4 regions of the Methylophilus sp. TWE2 genome follow, and region 1 is predicted to be linked to each of the others. Evidence: predicted binding sites of a transcription regulator. Region 1 holds the regulator's gene; each other region holds the start of a gene.
What was found. The regulator sigma-54, encoded in region 1, starts transcription at its own class of promoters, with help from an activator protein. The targets are predictions, from matches to a motif close to TGGCACNNTTCCTGCT.
Positions count from the first base shown of each region.

Region 2: glnA (type I glutamate--ammonia ligase) is a predicted target of sigma-54. The motif match lies at 1,140-1,155, and genes of this name have one in related genera.
Region 3: ACJ67_RS00315 (circularly permuted type 2 ATP-grasp protein) is a predicted target of sigma-54. The motif match lies at 2,863-2,878, and genes of this name have one in related genera.
Region 4: ACJ67_RS01060 (DUF2126 domain-containing protein) is a predicted target of sigma-54. The motif match lies at 2,437-2,452, and genes of this name have one in related genera.

Region 1 is NZ_CP012020.1:2,816,465-2,820,936, reverse strand. It holds gene tyrS (tyrosine--tRNA ligase) at 1-1,129, shown strand, start outside; gene ACJ67_RS13315 (RNA polymerase factor sigma-54) at 1,175-2,725, opposite strand; gene lptB (LPS export ABC transporter ATP-binding protein) at 2,732-3,478, opposite strand; gene lptA (lipopolysaccharide transport periplasmic protein LptA) at 3,490-4,146, opposite strand; gene lptC (LPS export ABC transporter periplasmic protein LptC) at 4,162-4,472, opposite strand, start outside.
Region 2 is NZ_CP012020.1:2,983,797-2,988,268, forward strand. It holds gene aroE (shikimate dehydrogenase) at 1-504, opposite strand, end outside; gene ACJ67_RS14025 (rhodanese-like domain-containing protein) at 516-965, opposite strand; gene glnA (type I glutamate--ammonia ligase) at 1,316-2,725, shown strand; gene ACJ67_RS14035 (DUF4124 domain-containing protein) at 2,900-3,355, shown strand; gene glnL (nitrogen regulation protein NR(II)) at 3,466-4,472, shown strand, end outside.
Region 3 is NZ_CP012020.1:67,279-71,750, reverse strand. It holds gene ACJ67_RS00330 (PP2C family serine/threonine-protein phosphatase) at 1-761, opposite strand, end outside; gene ACJ67_RS00325 (serine/threonine-protein kinase) at 758-1,693, opposite strand; gene ACJ67_RS00320 (YicC/YloC family endoribonuclease) at 1,844-2,740, shown strand; gene ACJ67_RS00315 (circularly permuted type 2 ATP-grasp protein) at 2,922-4,415, shown strand; gene ACJ67_RS00310 (alpha-E domain-containing protein) at 4,409-4,472, shown strand, end outside.
Region 4 is NZ_CP012020.1:226,340-230,811, reverse strand. It holds gene ACJ67_RS01060 (DUF2126 domain-containing protein) at 1-2,397, opposite strand, end outside; gene ACJ67_RS01055 (SPFH domain-containing protein) at 2,510-3,355, opposite strand; gene ACJ67_RS01050 (NfeD family protein) at 3,394-3,834, opposite strand; gene ACJ67_RS01045 (FAD-binding domain-containing protein) at 3,899-4,472, shown strand, end outside.

The DNA.
Region 1 (4,472 bases):
GCTGGTGGAAAAACTGAAAACAGGCAAGCCACTTCGCGTGAAGGCAGGTTTTGACCCGACCGCACCAGACTTGCATTTGGGGCATACGGTGCTGATTAACAAATTGCGCCAGTTGCAGGATCTGGGACACCAGATTTTATTCCTGATTGGTGACTTCACGGGCATGATTGGTGACCCCACTGGCAAAAGCGCCACGCGCCCGCCGTTAACGGTTGAGCAGGTGAAGCTCAATGCCGATACCTATGCCGAACAGGTATTTAAAATCCTGGATCCTGCCAAAACCGAGATCGTCTTCAACTCCAAATGGTTAAGCGAACTGGGCGCAGCTGGCATGATCAAGCTGGCAGCCAGCCATACCGTGGCGCGTATGCTGGAGCGTGATGACTTCTCCAAGCGCTTTAAAGGTAATCAGCCGATTGCGATTCATGAGTTCCTGTATCCCTTGTTGCAAGGCTATGACTCGGTTGCCTTGCAAGCGGATTTGGAGTTAGGTGGCACCGACCAGAAATTCAACCTGCTGATGGGACGCGAGTTGCAAAAGCAGGCTGGTCAGTCACAGCAATGTGTCCTCATGATGCCCTTGCTCGAAGGGTTGGATGGCGTTAACAAGATGTCCAAATCACTGGGTAACTATATCGGCATTAGTGAAGCCCCGGAAACGATTTTTGCCAAGATCATGTCCATTTCGGATGAGTTGATGTGGCGTTATATCGATTTGTTGTCCTTCGCCTCATTGGAAAACATTGCACAATGGAAGGCCCAAGTAGCGGCTGGTGAAAATCCACGCAATATCAAGGTGGGGTTTGCACAGGAAGTCGTGGCGCGTTTTCATGGTCAGGCTGCAGCTGAAAAAGCCTTGCAGGATTTTCAGACACGTGCCAAAGGTGGTATCCCAGATGATGTGCCAGAGGTAGAAGTCATTATCGAGACTGACAGTATAGGCATTAGCCAGTTATTGAAGCAGGCGGGGCTGGTAGAAAGCACCAGTGAAGCAATGCGTGCAATACAGCAGGGCGGCGTCAAGCTGGATAGCGTCAAGGTTGAAGACAAGAATCTACCATTGTCTAAAGGTGTGACGGTGGTCGCCCAAGTGGGCAAGCGCAAGTTTGCAAAAATCACGATTAAATAAAGACGCTCGAGCAATAAAAAAAGGCCGCATCTGCGGCCTTTTTGTTTAAAGCGATTTGCGTAAATTGGCGGGCGGAATATTCAAAGACTCACGGTATTTGGCAATGGTACGCCGCGCGACCACAATGCCTTGTTGAGCCAAGGTATCTGTAATCTGGTTATCCGAGAGCGGTTTTTTCGGGTTTTCTTCTGCCACCATTTGTTTGATCAAGGCGCGGATGGCCGTCGCCGAGCAAGAGCCGCCCGCATCAGTTGCCACCGAACTGCCAAAGAAATATTTGAGCTCGTAAACGCCACGCGGTGTGAGCATATATTTATGCGTGGTGACTCGTGAAACAGTGCTTTCATGCAAATCTAGCTCTTCGGCAATTTCACGAAGCACCAATGGCCGCATGGCAATGTCGCCATGCTCAAAGAAGTTGCGCTGACGGTCTACAATCGCTTGCGACACGCGCAGAATGGTGGAGAAGCGCTGCTGGATATTTTTGATCATCCATTTTGCTTCCTGCATCTGGCTTTGCAGATACTGGCCTGAGCTTTCGCGGTTGCGTTTGAGGATGTCAGCATACAGTTGGTTGATACGCAGTTTGGGAATCACGCCATCGTTGAGCGATGCGACCCAGATACCTTTGATTTTTTTGACTACCACATCATGCTGGATAAAGTGGTCGTGACTAAAGGTGGCAAATTCGCTGCCAGGTTTGGGGTTTTGCTGGCGAATGAGTTGTTGCGCTCCTTTCAGTGCGGTTTCATCGCAACTGAGCAGTTTGCGCAATTTGACAAAGTCTTTATTGGCCAGCAGGGCCAAATGATCTTTTGCGAGTGCCATGGCCGTACGTAAATAAGGCGTTTCTGACGGCAAGTGTTGCAGTTGCAATAACAGGCATTCCCGCAAGTCACGGGCTCCGACACCTACCGGGTCCAGGTTCTGTATCAGTTTGAGTGCGGTCTCAAGTTCAAGCAGCTCAACTTCGAGCTCAAGCGGCAGGTGTTCAACAATTTCCTGCAAGTCTTGCTCAAGGTAGCCGTCGTCATTTATGCTGTCGAGCAGCAACTTGACCAGCGTCATGTCACGCTGTGACAGATGCGCCAGTTGAATCTGGTCCAGTAAATGCTCGCGCAGGCTGATATTGCTGGCATCCTGCCGCGAAAAATCACTATCCTCATCATCAAGGTTGTTGCGGCCTGCCTCATCCCAGTTGCTGGTGCTGCCAAACTCTTCGTAATTATCTTCAAATTCGGGAGGGTTGAATTCTTCGCTGAGATTGGCCAGTTCGCCTTCATTGCTGCCAAGTTCATCATGTAAGTCTTCGCGCAGCGTCTCGGCAGGTGCAGTAATTTCTTGCTGGGTGGCCAGGTCAAACGAGTTGGCATCGTCTGCATGGACTGATTCGATAGCTTCGGTAGGGGTTGCTGAATTGTCCTCAAACTCGCCTTCTTCTCCATCGGCCATCTCCAGCAACGGGTTTTCCTGAAGAATGGTTTCCAGCTCCTGGCTGAGCTCCAATGTGGATAACTGTAACAGACGGATAGACTGTTGTAGCTGCGGAGTCAGTGCCAGGTTTTGTGAAATGCGTAATTGCAGGTTTTGCTTCATAACAAATTACAACCTAAAGTTCTTACCCAGGTAAACTTCACGAACACCTTCATTCTGGATGATTTCGTCGGGTGTGCCAGCCGCAAACACGGCGCCTTCATTGACGATATATGCGCGATCGCAAATGTCCAGAGTTTCGCGTACATTATGGTCAGTGATCAAGATGCCAATATTCTGGCTGCTCAGGTAGCGGATGATTTTCTGGATCTCAATCACTGCAATTGGGTCAATCCCGGCAAAGGGCTCGTCTAGCAGGATGAATTTCGGGTCCGTGGCCAGGCATCGCGCGATTTCCACACGACGGCGCTCACCGCCAGACAAGCTCACGGCCTGGCTGTTGCGGATATGCTGGATATGCAGCTGGTCCAGTAATGATTCCAGCCTTGCCTCACGCTCTTCGTCGTTATAGGGACGCGTTTCCAGAATGGACATAATATTGTCGGTGACCGACATTTTACGGAAGATGGAGGCCTCTTGCGGTAAATAAGCGAGTCCCATGCGTGCGCGCTCATGCATGGGCGCGTGGCTGACATCGGCCCCATTCAGGCTGATTTCACCGTCGTCCAGGGCCACAAGTCCGACAATCATGTAAAAGCTGGTGGTTTTACCAGCACCATTGGGGCCCAGCAAACCAATGACTTCGCCACTGTGAAGCTCCAACGTCGTGTTTTTCACTACTGTACGGCCCTGATAGGCTTTTTTTAGGCGACTGACGTGTAAATGATTATGTTCTGATAAAGCGCTTGTCTGCATGGGCCAGGTCTTTACGGTTGCTCTTTCTTAGGTTCGCTGCCAGCATCGCCGGGTACCGGCTCAACTTTGAGTTGCAGTGAACGGTTCATGCGCAGGCCTTGCTGCGAATTGGGTTTGTTATCAATCACTGGCGGGGTGGTTTTGTTTTTCGGCTGGATGGTTGCCTTGACGCGGCTACCTGCGGTGCCATTCGGGTTGGCTTTGGTGCCACCGATCACTTCAGCATATTCAGCATTGGCGTCATAGCTGATGTAGTCGCCAGTCACGATATCTTCACCGCGTTTGACCCAGGCATTGGTATAAAGTTGTACCTTGTCCATGCGGGCGTTGTATTCAATACGCTGGCCACTGCCTTGCATCCACTCATCCTTGCCCGTGCGCTTTTGCTTGAAGGTGGTTGGGTTACCCGTGCAGGTGCTGTGCTGGAATCCATCCTGGTCTTCTCGCACAATCATTTTGTCAGCCTTGATCTGCAAGGTGCCTTGGTTGAGGATGACATTGCCGGTGTAAACACTGATTTTCTTGGCGTCATTCACAGTCACCGTGTCAGCCTCCAGCTCAATAGGCTGGTCACGGTCCGATTCTTCAGCCAATACGCTGGTTGACCAATGTAGTAATGTCCATAAGGCCAAACAGCTGACATAAAATAATGGCTTGTGCGTATTCAACTCATTTCTCCAGAATCAACGACCCTTACGGTTTCCTATTTCTTTCCGATTACCTATTTTTTCGGCAGGTTTTGTCGGGGTTGCAGCTTTGGCTGCGTCAGGTGCACGCTCATAATGCACGTGCACCCGGTTAAATAATTGCGTGGTCTGTGCCTTGTTATCAAAGCGCAGGCCGGTACCGGTAATGACGGTTGCCGGTTTTTGATAAATCTTGACCGGTAAGTCGGTATAAGCGACTTCGGTATCGGGTTCCATGGTTAACTGTTCAGTGTGGAGCTGCATTTCACCCTTTTCGGCGGTGCCTTGACGGATCACTTTCACCTGCT
Region 2 (4,472 bases), 170 kb from region 1:
GTGACTGGAAAATTTGTCCAACATCGCTTGTGCCTTGTCGACGCTACGATTGGCCACGGTCAAATGTGACGGCTTTTGTTGCAGCAGAGGCAGCATCACGCCTTGGGCCGCACCGCCAGCCCCAAGCAATAACACTTTTTTTCCAGCTAACAGGGTATGCTGATGCTGGAGAATGTCGTTCACCAGCCCACAGCCATCGGTGTTATCACCGGCGATATGCCGCTCATTAAAGCTTAAGGTATTGACTGCACCAGCTGCCTGCGCACGTGCAGACAATGTCTGGCAGGCATTAAAAGCCTCAAACTTAAAAGGCACGGTCACATTGGCACCCAAATAACCTTCCGCACGCAACCGTTGTAGCGTGACATCGAATCCATCCAGCGGTGCCAAAACCTTTTCATAAACAATCACTTTACTGAACTGTTTAGCAAAAGCCTGGTGAATCAACGGCGATTTGCTGTGTTCAATCGGATTGCCAATCACTGCATATTTTTCAACGGCCATACGATATGAAATTAATTAGTCCAGGGCAATCCGGCATGTTTCCAGCCATTGATCAAAGTGCGTTGTTTGTGCTCGTTTGCCTCACCTTCAAAGCCCTCCAACATATTATAAACTTTGGTATAACCCAGTTTTTGAGCCAATAATGCAGCATTGTGGCTACGGCCACCGGTGCGGCACATAAAGATCACGGTGCTATCTTTGTCCACCTGCTTTTGTAATTGATCGCAGAATTCAGGATTTGCCACCATCCCAGGATAAAAAGCCCACTCAATATGCATCGCCAGCGGTACACGCCCCACTAACTCGAGCTCCGCACGTGATCGCACATCCACAAGCTTGATGGCACTGTCTTGACTGATGGCTTCAAACACTTCTGTCGGCGTCAGGGCACCAGCGTACGGCAAATTATTTTCAGCACCTCTGACATTTGCCTCGTTCAATATTTTTTGTAACTTATCCAAACTTAACCTTCTTCTGAATCAAACTATAAAATAGCGAGTATACCTTTGAAATTCCTACAACTGACAATGCACCATTTAAGTGCTCAATTTGTTGCAATGCACACAAATAGTGCTTACCGTTTTGAATATTTTATGCACGTTCCCCATAAACCACCACAAATGCATATGTTTGCGTGGCATGCTTCCTGCTAATATTACATACTAAGATTTAATGTAATTCCGGATTTCCAGAATCCAGACTCACCAAAATCCATTTGTACTTGCTCACGTTTCGGGACATCCGCAACATGCCCCGTTTTTTGCGTGAGCAATTTGAATCATTTTAGACCTTGATCACTGAGGAGAATGTAATGTCCGTTGCAAACGTAATGAAATTGGTTGCGGAAAACGACATCAAATTTGTTGATTTCCGTTTTACCGACACCAGAGGTAAAGAACAACACGTGTCCGTGCCTGTTTCTCACTTCGACGAAGATAAATTTACTGAAGGCCATGCGTTTGACGGTTCTTCAATTGCAGGCTGGAAAGGCATTCAAGCCTCCGACATGCAATTGATGCCTGACCCAACGACTGCATTTATCGATCCATTCTTTGATGAGCCAACCCTGGTTTTGACCTGCGACGTGGTTGATCCAACAGATGGTAAAGGTTATGACCGTGACCCACGCTCTCTGGCAAAACGCGCTGAAGCTTACCTGAAATCCAGCGGCCTGGGCGATACAGCATTCTTCGGTCCTGAACCAGAGTTCTTCATTTTTGACAGCGTTGAGTGGAATGCCGGCATGCAAGGCTGTTCCGTAAAAATCAACTCCGAAGAAGGCGCTTGGGCATCTGGCGACAAATTCGAAGGCGGCAACACCGGCCACCGTCCAGCGGTTAAAGGCGGTTACTTCCCAGTACCACCCGTCGACTCATTCCAGGACATCCGTTCTGCCATGGTGATGACTTTAGAAGAGCTGGGCGTGCCTGTTGAAGTACACCACCACGAAGTAGCAACTGCTGGCCAGTGCGAAATCGGTACTAAATTCAGCACTCTGGTACAACGTGCCGACTGGACTCAAATCCTGAAATACGTCGTGTTAAACACAGCTCACGCTTATGGCAAAACAGCCACATTCATGCCAAAACCAATCGTTGGCGACAACGGTTCAGGCATGCACGTTCACCAGTCTATCTGGAAAGACGGCAAGAACCTGTTTGCAGGTAATGGCTACGCTGGCCTGAGCGATTTCGCCCTGTACTACATCGGCGGTATCATCAAGCACGCACGTGCCCTGAATGCGATCACCAACCCAGGTACCAACTCCTACAAGCGCTTGGTTCCAGGCTTTGAAGCGCCAGTAAAACTGGCTTACTCTGCGAAAAACCGTTCTGCTTCTATCCGCGTACCATTCGTACACAGCGATAAAGCACGCCGTATTGAAGCGCGTTTCCCAGACCCTACCGCTAACCCATATCTGGCATTCGCTGCCTTGATGATGGCGGGTCTGGACGGCGTTCAGAACAAGATTCACCCAGGTGAACCAGCCACTAAAGACTTGTACCATCTGCCACCAGAAGAAGATGCATTGATCCCAACCGTGTGTTCATCACTTGATCAAGCACTGGAGCACTTGGACAAAGACCGTGAGTTCCTGACACGCGGCGGTGTATTCTCTGACGACTTCATCGATGCATACATCGCGTTGAAGATGGACGAAGTGACTAAACTGCGTATGACACCTCACCCAGTTGAGTTCGGTCTGTACTACTCCTGCTAAGCTAGTCTTGCTAACTTAGAGTACGCACTAAAACAGGGCAGCCCAGGCTGCCCTGTTTTTTTATGTGCGCATTTGTCCGTCAACGTTTTTAGGCAAGCAGACGTTGATACCCTTAACGATCTACTCTAAACTATTGCCATGAAAAGACTTTTTTACATTTGCATCTTCGCGCTCATGTGCAACCAAAGCTGGGCAGATATTTACAAATATACCGACAGCAACGGGGTCACGACCTACACCAATATTAAGCCAGAAGGTAAAAGTAAAGCTGAATTGATTATTAGCGGCCCAAAAACTACAGAGTCTCCTCCAGCACTTCGTGAAAAAAAACCAGCCACCAAAACGCCAACCCCGGCTAACTTTCCCAAGGTGGATAATCAGACACAAAATCAGCGTGACCAGAAGCGCCGCGAGCTGCTAATGAATGAATTAGCTCAAGAAAAACAAGCACTTGAGAATGCACGACTCCTCTATGAAGAGGCCCAGAACACACCAGAAGTTTACAGAGGTGCCAATGGCAAAACATTCAGGAATGTCGCCAAATATGAAGAGAAACTACGCGTGATTGAAGCAGAAATCCAGGCACATGAACGGAATATCGAATTACTGAATAAAGAACTCAATCTTTAACACGCACCATTTTTGGGATTTTTTAAACCTTCTTTGCTAAGTAAGTTAGAATTGGCTTGGGTTTTGCTTTAAAACAGGGCGTGATTCACTCTTTTTAACAAACTTAGGATATGGTTCAAAAATCTCCCCAAGGGTTTAGCGGTTTAGAGCACATTGCGACAGCAGTGATCCTGCTCAACAACCAGCTGGAAGTCACCTATGCCAACTCGAGTGCGGAGATACTGTTCGCCTTCAGCGCCAATCAAATCCAGGGTTTACATATTCACGATGTATTTGTGAATTGCGAGATTTTGCAAATGGCTGTGACCAATGCCATCCAAACACAAGGTCCTTTTCGTGAGCATGAATTCACACTGACCACTCAACGTGGCCATACCACTGCCGTGACATGTACCGTCACACCAATCTCTACCACGTTTAACCAGACAGCTGAAGACATGCTGATTCTGGAATTTGTACAAATGGACCAGCAATTGCGTATTGCGCGCGAAGAGCGCATGCTGATTCAGCAACAGGCGAATTCAGAGTTATTACGTAACTTGGCTCACGAAATCCGCAATCCTTTGGGAGGCTTACGTGGTGCCGCGCAGTTACTCGAATTTGAACTGCCGCAACCAGGCTTGAAAGAATATACCCAAGTCATTATCAAAGAAGCTGACCGACTCCACAGCCTCATGGACAGGTTACTGGCACCGCATCGCGTACCCAAATACGAACCTACCAACATTCATGAAGTCCTTGAGCGCGTGCGTAGCCTGCTTCTGGCCGAATCGCCCAACTATATTCGCGTGATTCGTGATTACGATACCAGCCTGCCTGAAATCATTGGTGACCGCGAAAAACTGATCCAAGCCGTACTCAATATTGCACGCAATGCCGCACAGGCCATGCAACAAAACCAGACTGAGAATGCGAGCATCACCTTTAGGACACGAGCAGAGCGTCAAATCACGCTCGCGAGGAAGCGCTATCGCGTCGGCATCCACCTTGAAATTATCGACAATGGCCCAGGCATTCCAGCTGGTATCAAAGAGCGTATTTTCTATCCGCTCGTTTCTGGCCGCGAAGGTGGCACTGGCTTGGGGCTTGCTCTGGCACAAACTTTTATTACCCAACA
Region 3 (4,472 bases), 330 kb from region 1:
GAAATCGTTAACGGGCTCACCACACGCTGCCCCCACTGCAAGGCAATGGCGCTCATATTGTCGCCCACCGTAATACTTGCCGCATCGGCATCATCCAGCAGGCGACTCACGCCATCATTAATATCCGCAGCCAGCATATGCTGTGCCATATGGATTTCAGGCACTGTGTTCCATACACCATCAGAGCAAAGCATGATCACATCGCCTTCGCGCAGCGGGATAGGCGGGGTCAACTCGACCTTGGGTGGTCGCTCACCACCCAGGCAATTATAAATTTTATTGCGGTGCGGATGATGATCTACCTCAGCTGCGGTGATTTTTCCTTCACGCAATAGCGACTGCACCACCGAGTGGTCTTCCGTCTGGTGCTCCACCAGGCCGTTACGGTAGTGATAGAGGCGGGAATCACCCACATGGGCACAAAACAGTTTGTTATGTTGAATCAGCGCGACCACGATGGTGGTACGTGGAGACTCCATCAGGCGTTTTTGCAAACGCACATTTTCAATCACTTCATGTGCCTGGACAATCTGCGTGCGTAAAAACTCCGCAGGCTGGGAAATTAATGGTTTGGATTCGCGCTGAAACGCTTCTACCATGGTTTTGACTGCGACCTCGGCTGCGACATCACCGTGCTGGTGACCGCCCATGCCATCAGCCAATACCATGAGGATGGCATGCCTATGGTAAGAATAGGCCAGCCTGTCCTGGTTGTAGGGCCGCGGCCCCTGGCGACTGCCCTGTGCAATGGTGAATTTCATAGCGGTTTGTTCAGTACCTTGATGATTTTATCGACCAGCGATGCCCGTGGATCTGCTGCCACGTGGATGCCGATCATTTTTTTCTGTAGTGAGAACACGCTTTGCGGCCGCGACAAATAGTCGAGTTGCATACATTCATCAATGATGGCCAGCAATTTTTCGGAATATATCTGTTTGCCGAGCTCGACCGCCGGCACCAGTGTATCTTCTTTCAGGCGCTGGTTAGCCGAGACCGGGGACGCCCGCTGCAAACAGGCATACATACTAGCGCCTATGCTGTAAATATCGCTCCATGGCCCCAAGTGCTTGCGGTCTATATACTGTTCCGGCGGCGCAAAGCCCGGTGTGTAGGTTGGGGCCAGCGTCACTTCAGACAAAGCCTGGCGCGCTGATCCGAAGTCCAGCAGCATAGGCGAACCATCGAGACGGATATAAATGTTGGCAGGTTTGATATCGAGATGCAGCAACTTGCGCGTATGCACTTCGCGCAAGCCATTGAGCAATTCAATAAACATGCGGATGAGAAAGCTCTCTGGTACCGGCTGCGACAAGGCCATGATGTAGTCTTGCAGCGATTTGCCGCGTTCGTATTTCATGACCATATACACCGTATTGTTGGCACGAAAGAAGTTTTTCACGCGGACGATATTCTTGTGCTCGATATTGGCCAGCGCCAGGCCTTCTTCAAAAAAGCATTTCATGCCATGTTTGTAGGCGGCCTCGTTTTTACCATTCGATCGGATATGCGTATGTTCGTCGCGCTCAGCCAGCGTCACTGGCATATATTCCTTGATGGCGACGGTATTTTTTTGCGGATCTTGCGCCAGATAGACGAAACTGAACCCGCCCAGACTCAACACCTTGGTAATGGTGTAGTCATGCAGCGCAGTGCCTACCGGCAAGGCAAAATCAAATTTATTAGAGAGCTTCACTAGCGCTTTAACGTCACCATCATGGCTTTTATTAAGGGAAAGCCCGCATTGTGTGGCCTGAATCACGGGTTTTCTTTTATCTTTTTGCTATTTTCGCATATCGATAGCGCATTTGATACAATCCCTCCGTTTGCTTCCCAGCCCAAGACGATGAACATGACAGCCAAAAAATCCGCCAACGATCAACCTATTTTAAGCATGACCGGCTTTGCCGCAGCGGAGTCACGCTTCCCCGGCGGCCTGCTGCTCATCGAATTACGCGCGGTGAATCATCGCTACCTCGAACTCAACGTGAAAATTGAGGATAGCTTGCGCCAGTATGAGGCGCACATTCGCGAGCAGTTGCAAACCCGGCTTGGTCGCGGCAAGGTAGAGTGCCGGATTAGCCTCAAAAGCGATAGCGCTGCGACCAACCTGGCATTAAACCCGGCCATGGTGGCGCAAATTGCGCAAACGCTTGGCGAATTACAGCAACATTTCCCACAGGCGCAACCTGTTAACCTGGTCGAGGTGTTCAAGCTGCCAGGGGTGTTGCAAAGCGAAGCGGTCGATGCTGAAACTTTGGCTCAAAGCGTACAGAGTGGTTTGTCACAAGCGATAGACGAACTGATTGCCGCCCGCCAGCGTGAGGGCGAAAAACTCAAGCAGGTACTGCTGGACCGTCTACAAGGCGTGCGTGAGCAGATCAGCATCGTCAAACCGCTACTGCCAGCGCTGGTGAGCCAGTATCAGGAAAAACTGACCACCAAATTACGCGAGGCCATGCAGGCAGATGACGACCGCGTACGCCAGGAAATTGTACTGTATGCACAACGGATTGATGTTGATGAAGAATTGGCGCGATTGAATTCCCATATTACCGAAATGGACCGCATCCTGAGTGCAGGCGGTGCCGTGGGCAAAAAGCTGGATTTCCTGATGCAGGAAATGAACCGCGAAGCTAATACACTAGGCTCCAAATCAGTCGCGATTGAAACCACGCAGGTTTCCATGCAGCTCAAAGTGCTGATTGAGCAAATGCGCGAACAAATTCAGAATATTGAATAACCCTGTTTAAAACCCGGTTTGCACCAAAACCGTGATTCAAAAGCGCACCTAAATGGTGCGCTTTGTTTTTCAAACTCCCTCAACAAGACAATAACTACTTGATTTAAATACACTTAATAGGCTGGCACACGGCTTGCTCTTATTTAATTGATTTTTACAAGCAAGGCAAAGGTCCAGCATCATGACGCAATCAGCAAAACAGTTTTTTGATGAAATGCAGGGCTATGGGGGCAACGTACGGGCCATTTACCAGGCATACAAGCATTGGTTAAGTGATGTGCCTACGCAACAACTGGCCGCCAAGCGTGCCGAAGCTGAGGTTTTGTTCCGCCGTGTGGGGATTACCTTTAATGTGTATGGCGAAGAAGATGGCGCCGAGCGTTTAATTCCGTTTGATGTCATTCCGCGCATGATTTCTGCCAGTGAATGGGCGCACCTGTCCAAAGGCGCCGTTCAACGCGTCCGCGCGCTTAATATGTTCCTGCATGATATTTACCATGATCAGGAAATCATCAAAGCCGGTATCGTGCCGAATAGCATTTTAAGTAATGCGCAATACCGGCCAGAGATGGTGGGTGTGAATGTGCCTAATCAGGTGTATGCGCATGTAGCTGGCATTGACCTGGTCCGCACCAGTGAATCGCAGTTTTATGTGCTCGAAGACAACCTGCGCACACCGTCCGGCGTGTCTTACATGCTGGAAGACCGCAAGATGATGATGCGATTGTTCCCGGATTTGTTTAAGAAATACCCGATTGCGCCCGTGGAGCATTACCCACATGTGTTGCTGAATAACCTGCGCTCGGTGGCACAAACCGGCGTCACCGACCCAACCGTCGTGCTCCTTTCACCAGGGGCCTATAACAGCGCCTACTTTGAACATGCCTTCCTCGCCCAGCAAATGGGCATAGAACTGGTGGAAGGCCAGGATTTGTTTGTTCGTAATAACGCCGTCTACATGCGCACCACACAAGGCCCGCAAAGGGTGGATGTGATTTACCGCCGCATCGACGACGACTTCCTTGACCCTCTGGTGTTCAAGCCCGATTCCCTGTTGGGCGTGCCAGGTCTGCTCTCCGTTTACCGCAATGGTGGCGTCACATTGGCTAACGCTGTAGGCACCGGCGTGGCCGATGACAAGGCGACGTATATCTACGTGCCGGAGATGATCAAGTTCTATCTGGGTGAATCTCCTATCCTGCAGAACGTGCCTACGTATCAACTCAGCAAGGAAGATGATCTGGCCTATGTGCTGGATCATCTGCCCGAGCTGGTCGTGAAAGAAGTACAGGGCTCCGGCGGCTACGGCATGCTGGTTGGCCCCACTGCCAGCAAGCAGGAAATTGAAGAATTCCGCTTGCGCATTGTTTCTAAACCTTCTAATTACATTGCACAGCCGACGTTGGCACTGTCGACCTGCCCGACGCTGGTCGATCAGGGCATCGCCCCTCGCCATGTGGACCTGCGCCCATTTGTACTGTCAGGCAAAACCGTCAGTGTGGTACCGGGCGGCCTGTCACGCGTAGCACTTAAGGAAGGCTCCCTCGTTGTCAACTCCTCACAAGGGGGTGGTACCAAAGATACCTGGGTGCTGGAACGGGATGATGTCTGTGCCGAAACCCTGCAACCGCAAATGGCTGCACAACAAATCAATCAAGAGGCCGTCATATGTTAAGCCGTACCGCAGACCACTTATACTGGATGGCACGCTATATCGAGCGCACTGAAAACG
Region 4 (4,472 bases), 490 kb from region 1:
CAGATTACGCAGTAAGCGGTCAACCAGCCAAGGCTGCTGGCTCTCCTCGCCAACCGGCAAGGCTTGCGCCATTTGCTGGAAGGCAATCGCCAACTCATACAAATTATCATCGCGCGCCTCATCCACACGCGGTGCCTGGCTGGTGGGGCCAATAAAGGTGCCCGAGAACAAATAAGACAGTGCCGGATGGTTCTGCCAGTAAGTAATCAGGCTACGCAGCACATCGGGACGCCGCAACATCGGGCTATCGGCGGCGGTCTCGCCTCCCAGCGTCACATGGTTGCCGCCACCCGTACCGGTATGGCGGCCATCCAGCATGAATTTTTCCGTCCCCAGCCGGCACAAACGGGCTTCTTCATACAGCACATTCATATTGGTGACCAGCTCTTTCCAGGTGCTGGCTGGATGAATATTGACTTCGATCACGCCGGGGTCCGGCGTCACACTAAGCAACTTGAGGCGGCTGTCACGCGGCGGCGTATAGCCCTCCAGCCACAACTTCAGTTTTAAGTCACTGGCGGTTTGCTCAATGGCACTCAACAAATCCAGATAGTCTTCAAGACGGTTTACCGGCGGCATAAACACATGCAAGCGGCCGTTGCGCACCTGCACACACAATGCGGTGTGTACCACCTCGCGCGCCAGCGGCTGGGTGGTTTTGTGCTTGAGCCTGACTTTGGGCGTTTTCGATGTCTCCAAAGCTTCTTGGTCAGCAAACGGATCCAGCGGAAACTCTGGCTCAATATCCGCAGGCAGTTGCCAGGGCAATGAAGACAGCGGCAAGCGCAAGCCCATTGGCGAATCCCCGCCCAGCAGGTACAAATGCTCACGCCGTAACGGCCATTTGCTAGTCAACCATTCGCCAGCACTGCGGCTTTCGTCCGGCTTGAGCGGCATGACGTAACCCACAATCTGCCCCAAGCCTTGGTTAAGCAAGCTGGCCAGTCGTTTACGTTCGGACGCATCTTTCAGGTCAGCCTTGAGTGGATCGACATTGGCAGGTAGTTGCTGTTCCTGCTGTGCAAAGCTCATCACATCCTCATAAGCGGGAATGACACACGCCGGAGGAAAGCCCAGCATGCCTGCCAGGTGCGTCGCAAACATCTGTGCCTGCTTCACCCCATAGCCATCACTGACGCCCTCGGCAGAAAACAAACTGGCATCGCGCCAGACTGGTTTGCCATCGGACCGCCAGTAAATATTAATCGCCCAGCGAGGCAACGGTTCGCCGGGATACCATTTGCCCTGGCCGTAATGCAAAAAGCCGTTGGGCGCAAAATGCGCTTTCAGACGCAAGGCCAGGTCACCGGCTAATTGCCGTTTATGCTCACCCAGCGCCTGGGTATTCCATTGGGCGCCATCCATATCATCAATCGAGACAAATGTCGGCTCACCGCCTTGCGTCAGCCGCACATCTTGCTTTTTGAGCTGCACATCTACCTTGTCTCCCAGCTTGAGGATGGCCTGCCAGTCCTCTTCGCTGTAAGGCTTGGTCACACGCGGGTCTTCGTGAATGCGCGTCACGGTCATCTCATGGTTAAACGTCACCTCCGCCACATCTGTATATCCCGTCACCGGTGCGGCCGAAGAAGGCAACGCCGTACAAGCAAGCGGGATATGCCCCTCACCTGCCATCAAGCCGGACGTCGGATCCAGCCCGACCCAGCCGGCACCAGGGATAAATACCTCAGTCCAGGCGTGGAGGTCGGTAAAATCCTTATCCGTCCCGCTGGGGCCATCCAGCGCGGCGACATCGGCCTTAAGCTGGATCAGGTAGCCGGAGACAAAGCGGGCGGCCAAGCCCAGATTGCGCATGATCTGCACCAGCAACCAGGCGGAATCCCGGCAGGAACCGGTCAACTTGGTCAGGGTTTCTTCTGGCGTCTGTATGCCCGGCTCCATGCGCACGGTATATCCCACTGCCGCCTGTACATGCTGGTTGACCGCCACCAGAAAATCGACGATGCCCATTTCCGGTTGAATCACCTTTTTCTGCAATTCGGCCATGAGTTGCTTGAGCAAGGGCTCGACCGGATCAGGCTGCAAATAGGCAGTCAGCTCAAATGACTGCTGCTCGGTATATTGAAAAGGATAGTGCTCAGCATATTTCTCGACAAAGAAATCAAACGGATTAATCACCGTCATGTCTGCCACTAAATCGACCGTAAAATCGAGCTCGCGCACCATTTCGGGGAACACATACCGGGCGATGTAGTTGCCGTAAGGGTCTTGCTGCCAGTTGATAAAATGCTTTTCCGGTTTCACGGTCAGCGAATACGACAAAATCGGCGTACGCGCGTGGGCAGCGGGCTTGAGGCGGACTTCGTGTGGAGAAAGGTTAACCAGGCGGTCGAATTGATAGCGGGTGCGGTGATGTAAAGCGACGCGTATAGCCACTGCTGATCCTCAAGAATATTATGATTTTAAGCAGCGTGATGCAGGAAATATGCCAGCCACGCAAAACAGACTCGCGTGGCAGCCATCTAAACAGTAAAAAACGGGGGCTGGATTACTTGCCGCCGCCGACCAGGTTTTTCACCGCACTCACCACATCGCCTGGCATCACGACAATTTTGCTATTGCTGGAGTCTGCCATTTTTTGCAGCGACTGAATGTAGCGATCCCCCAGCAAAAACGTTGCTGAAGTATTATTTTCCTTAACCGCCTCCGCAATCATCTTGATCGCCTCGGCGGAGGCTTTAGCACCCACCATTTGCGCTTCAGCATCTTTACGGGCGGCTTCCAGCCGTGCTTCTGCATTCAGGATCAAAGACTGCTTGGCGCCTTCAGCTTCGGTCACCACGGCCACACGCTCACGCTCGGCCGCTGCCTGACGCTCCATGGCATCCTGCATATTGGCAGAAGGCTTGATATCCTGAATCTCCACACTTTTTACGGTCAGGCCCCAGTCCAGTGCCTCATCGGCAATGGCTTCTTTCAACTCGGCCTTGATGCGGTCACGCGAAGTCAGCGCATGGTTCAGGTCCATGCCACCGATAATCGAACGCAAACTGGTTTGCACCATATTGCGCATGGCCTCACGGAAATTCTCAATACCGTATACCGCACGCTCAATATTGGTCACCTTGATAAAGGCGACCGCATTGGCCAGAATCACCGCGTTATCGCGTGTAATCACCTCTTGCTCGGGTACATCCAAAATGATGTCCTTGGTGGTGACTTTATAACTGACACTACTCAAGATAGGGTTGATCACATGCAAGCCCGGCGTCAGGATGCCAGCGAACTTGCCCAATCTTTCAACCACCCATTCTTCACCTTGCGGCACAATGCGCACGCCTTTGACGATGGCAATCACCACCAGCACAATGACGATTAAACTGACTTCAGTCATGATTACTCCTTTTTCATTAATTCATGGCTAGTGATAGCTCAGGACAACGGGGCAACACGCAGACTATTACCCTCTACTGCCACCACCCTGGCCGCTTGCTGCTCTGCAATCGCAGTATCGGCATATGCCACCCATTCGCGACTGCCCAATACCCCCTGGCTAAAACGGATTCTGCCAGGATTGGCTGGTGAAATAGCCACAATCACCACGCCTTCTCGGCCGATTTCTTCTCCCTGTGCCTGACCCACGCGCAATGCCGGCTTACGCTTTTCCAGTTTTCGCATGACTGCCAGCGCAATCGCCGCCAGCACAGCATAGTTCAAGGCTTGCAATGCCAGTGGCATCTCTGCAAACAAGGCGCACAACACCGCCATTACCAACGCAGCAATGCCCAACCATAAAAAATACAGGGTTCCCACCAGCATTTCCACGCATAGTAGCACCAGGCCTAGTCCACACCACAACCATAAGGCGTTCATCCAAGTATCCTTGCCAACAACATTGCAAGCCATGGTATCACTAGTTATGTCAAAATAGTGTGCCATGACTCATCCAGTCCGCCTTTCACTCGCAACAGACCGACCCACCCGCATGCAACAAATTGCAGATTGCTTTCCGCATGCGCCGGGACCTGCACTGGATACGGCATGGCAAGGAGGGCGCACCATGGCGCTACAACGACTGCAGGCCGTGGACCCCGAATCATATGCCCGTAGCCGTAATCACCTGTCCGGAGCGGTCACCCGGCTTTCACCTTATTTGCGACACGGTTGCATCACCCTGCCGGAAGCGCTTGACCATATCCTGAAAAATTCTGACAAGCGCGCCAACAAACTAGCTTCAGAGTTAAGTTACCGCGATTACTTTCGTCAGGTCTGGTACCGCTTTGGCACCCAAATCATGCAGGAAATGGAGCCGCCTAAAGTCACCCTAGGCCACAACCCATTGCCAGACTTTATTTCGCAGGGATTTACCGGACTCATTTGCATGGATGAGATCGTGCGGTCGCTGCAGCAGCAAGGTTATGTCCACAACCATGCCCGCATGTGGCTGGCTGCTTATCTGTTACATTGGCTCAAAGTTGACTGGCGCCAGGCAGCTGACTGGTTTGAGCAGC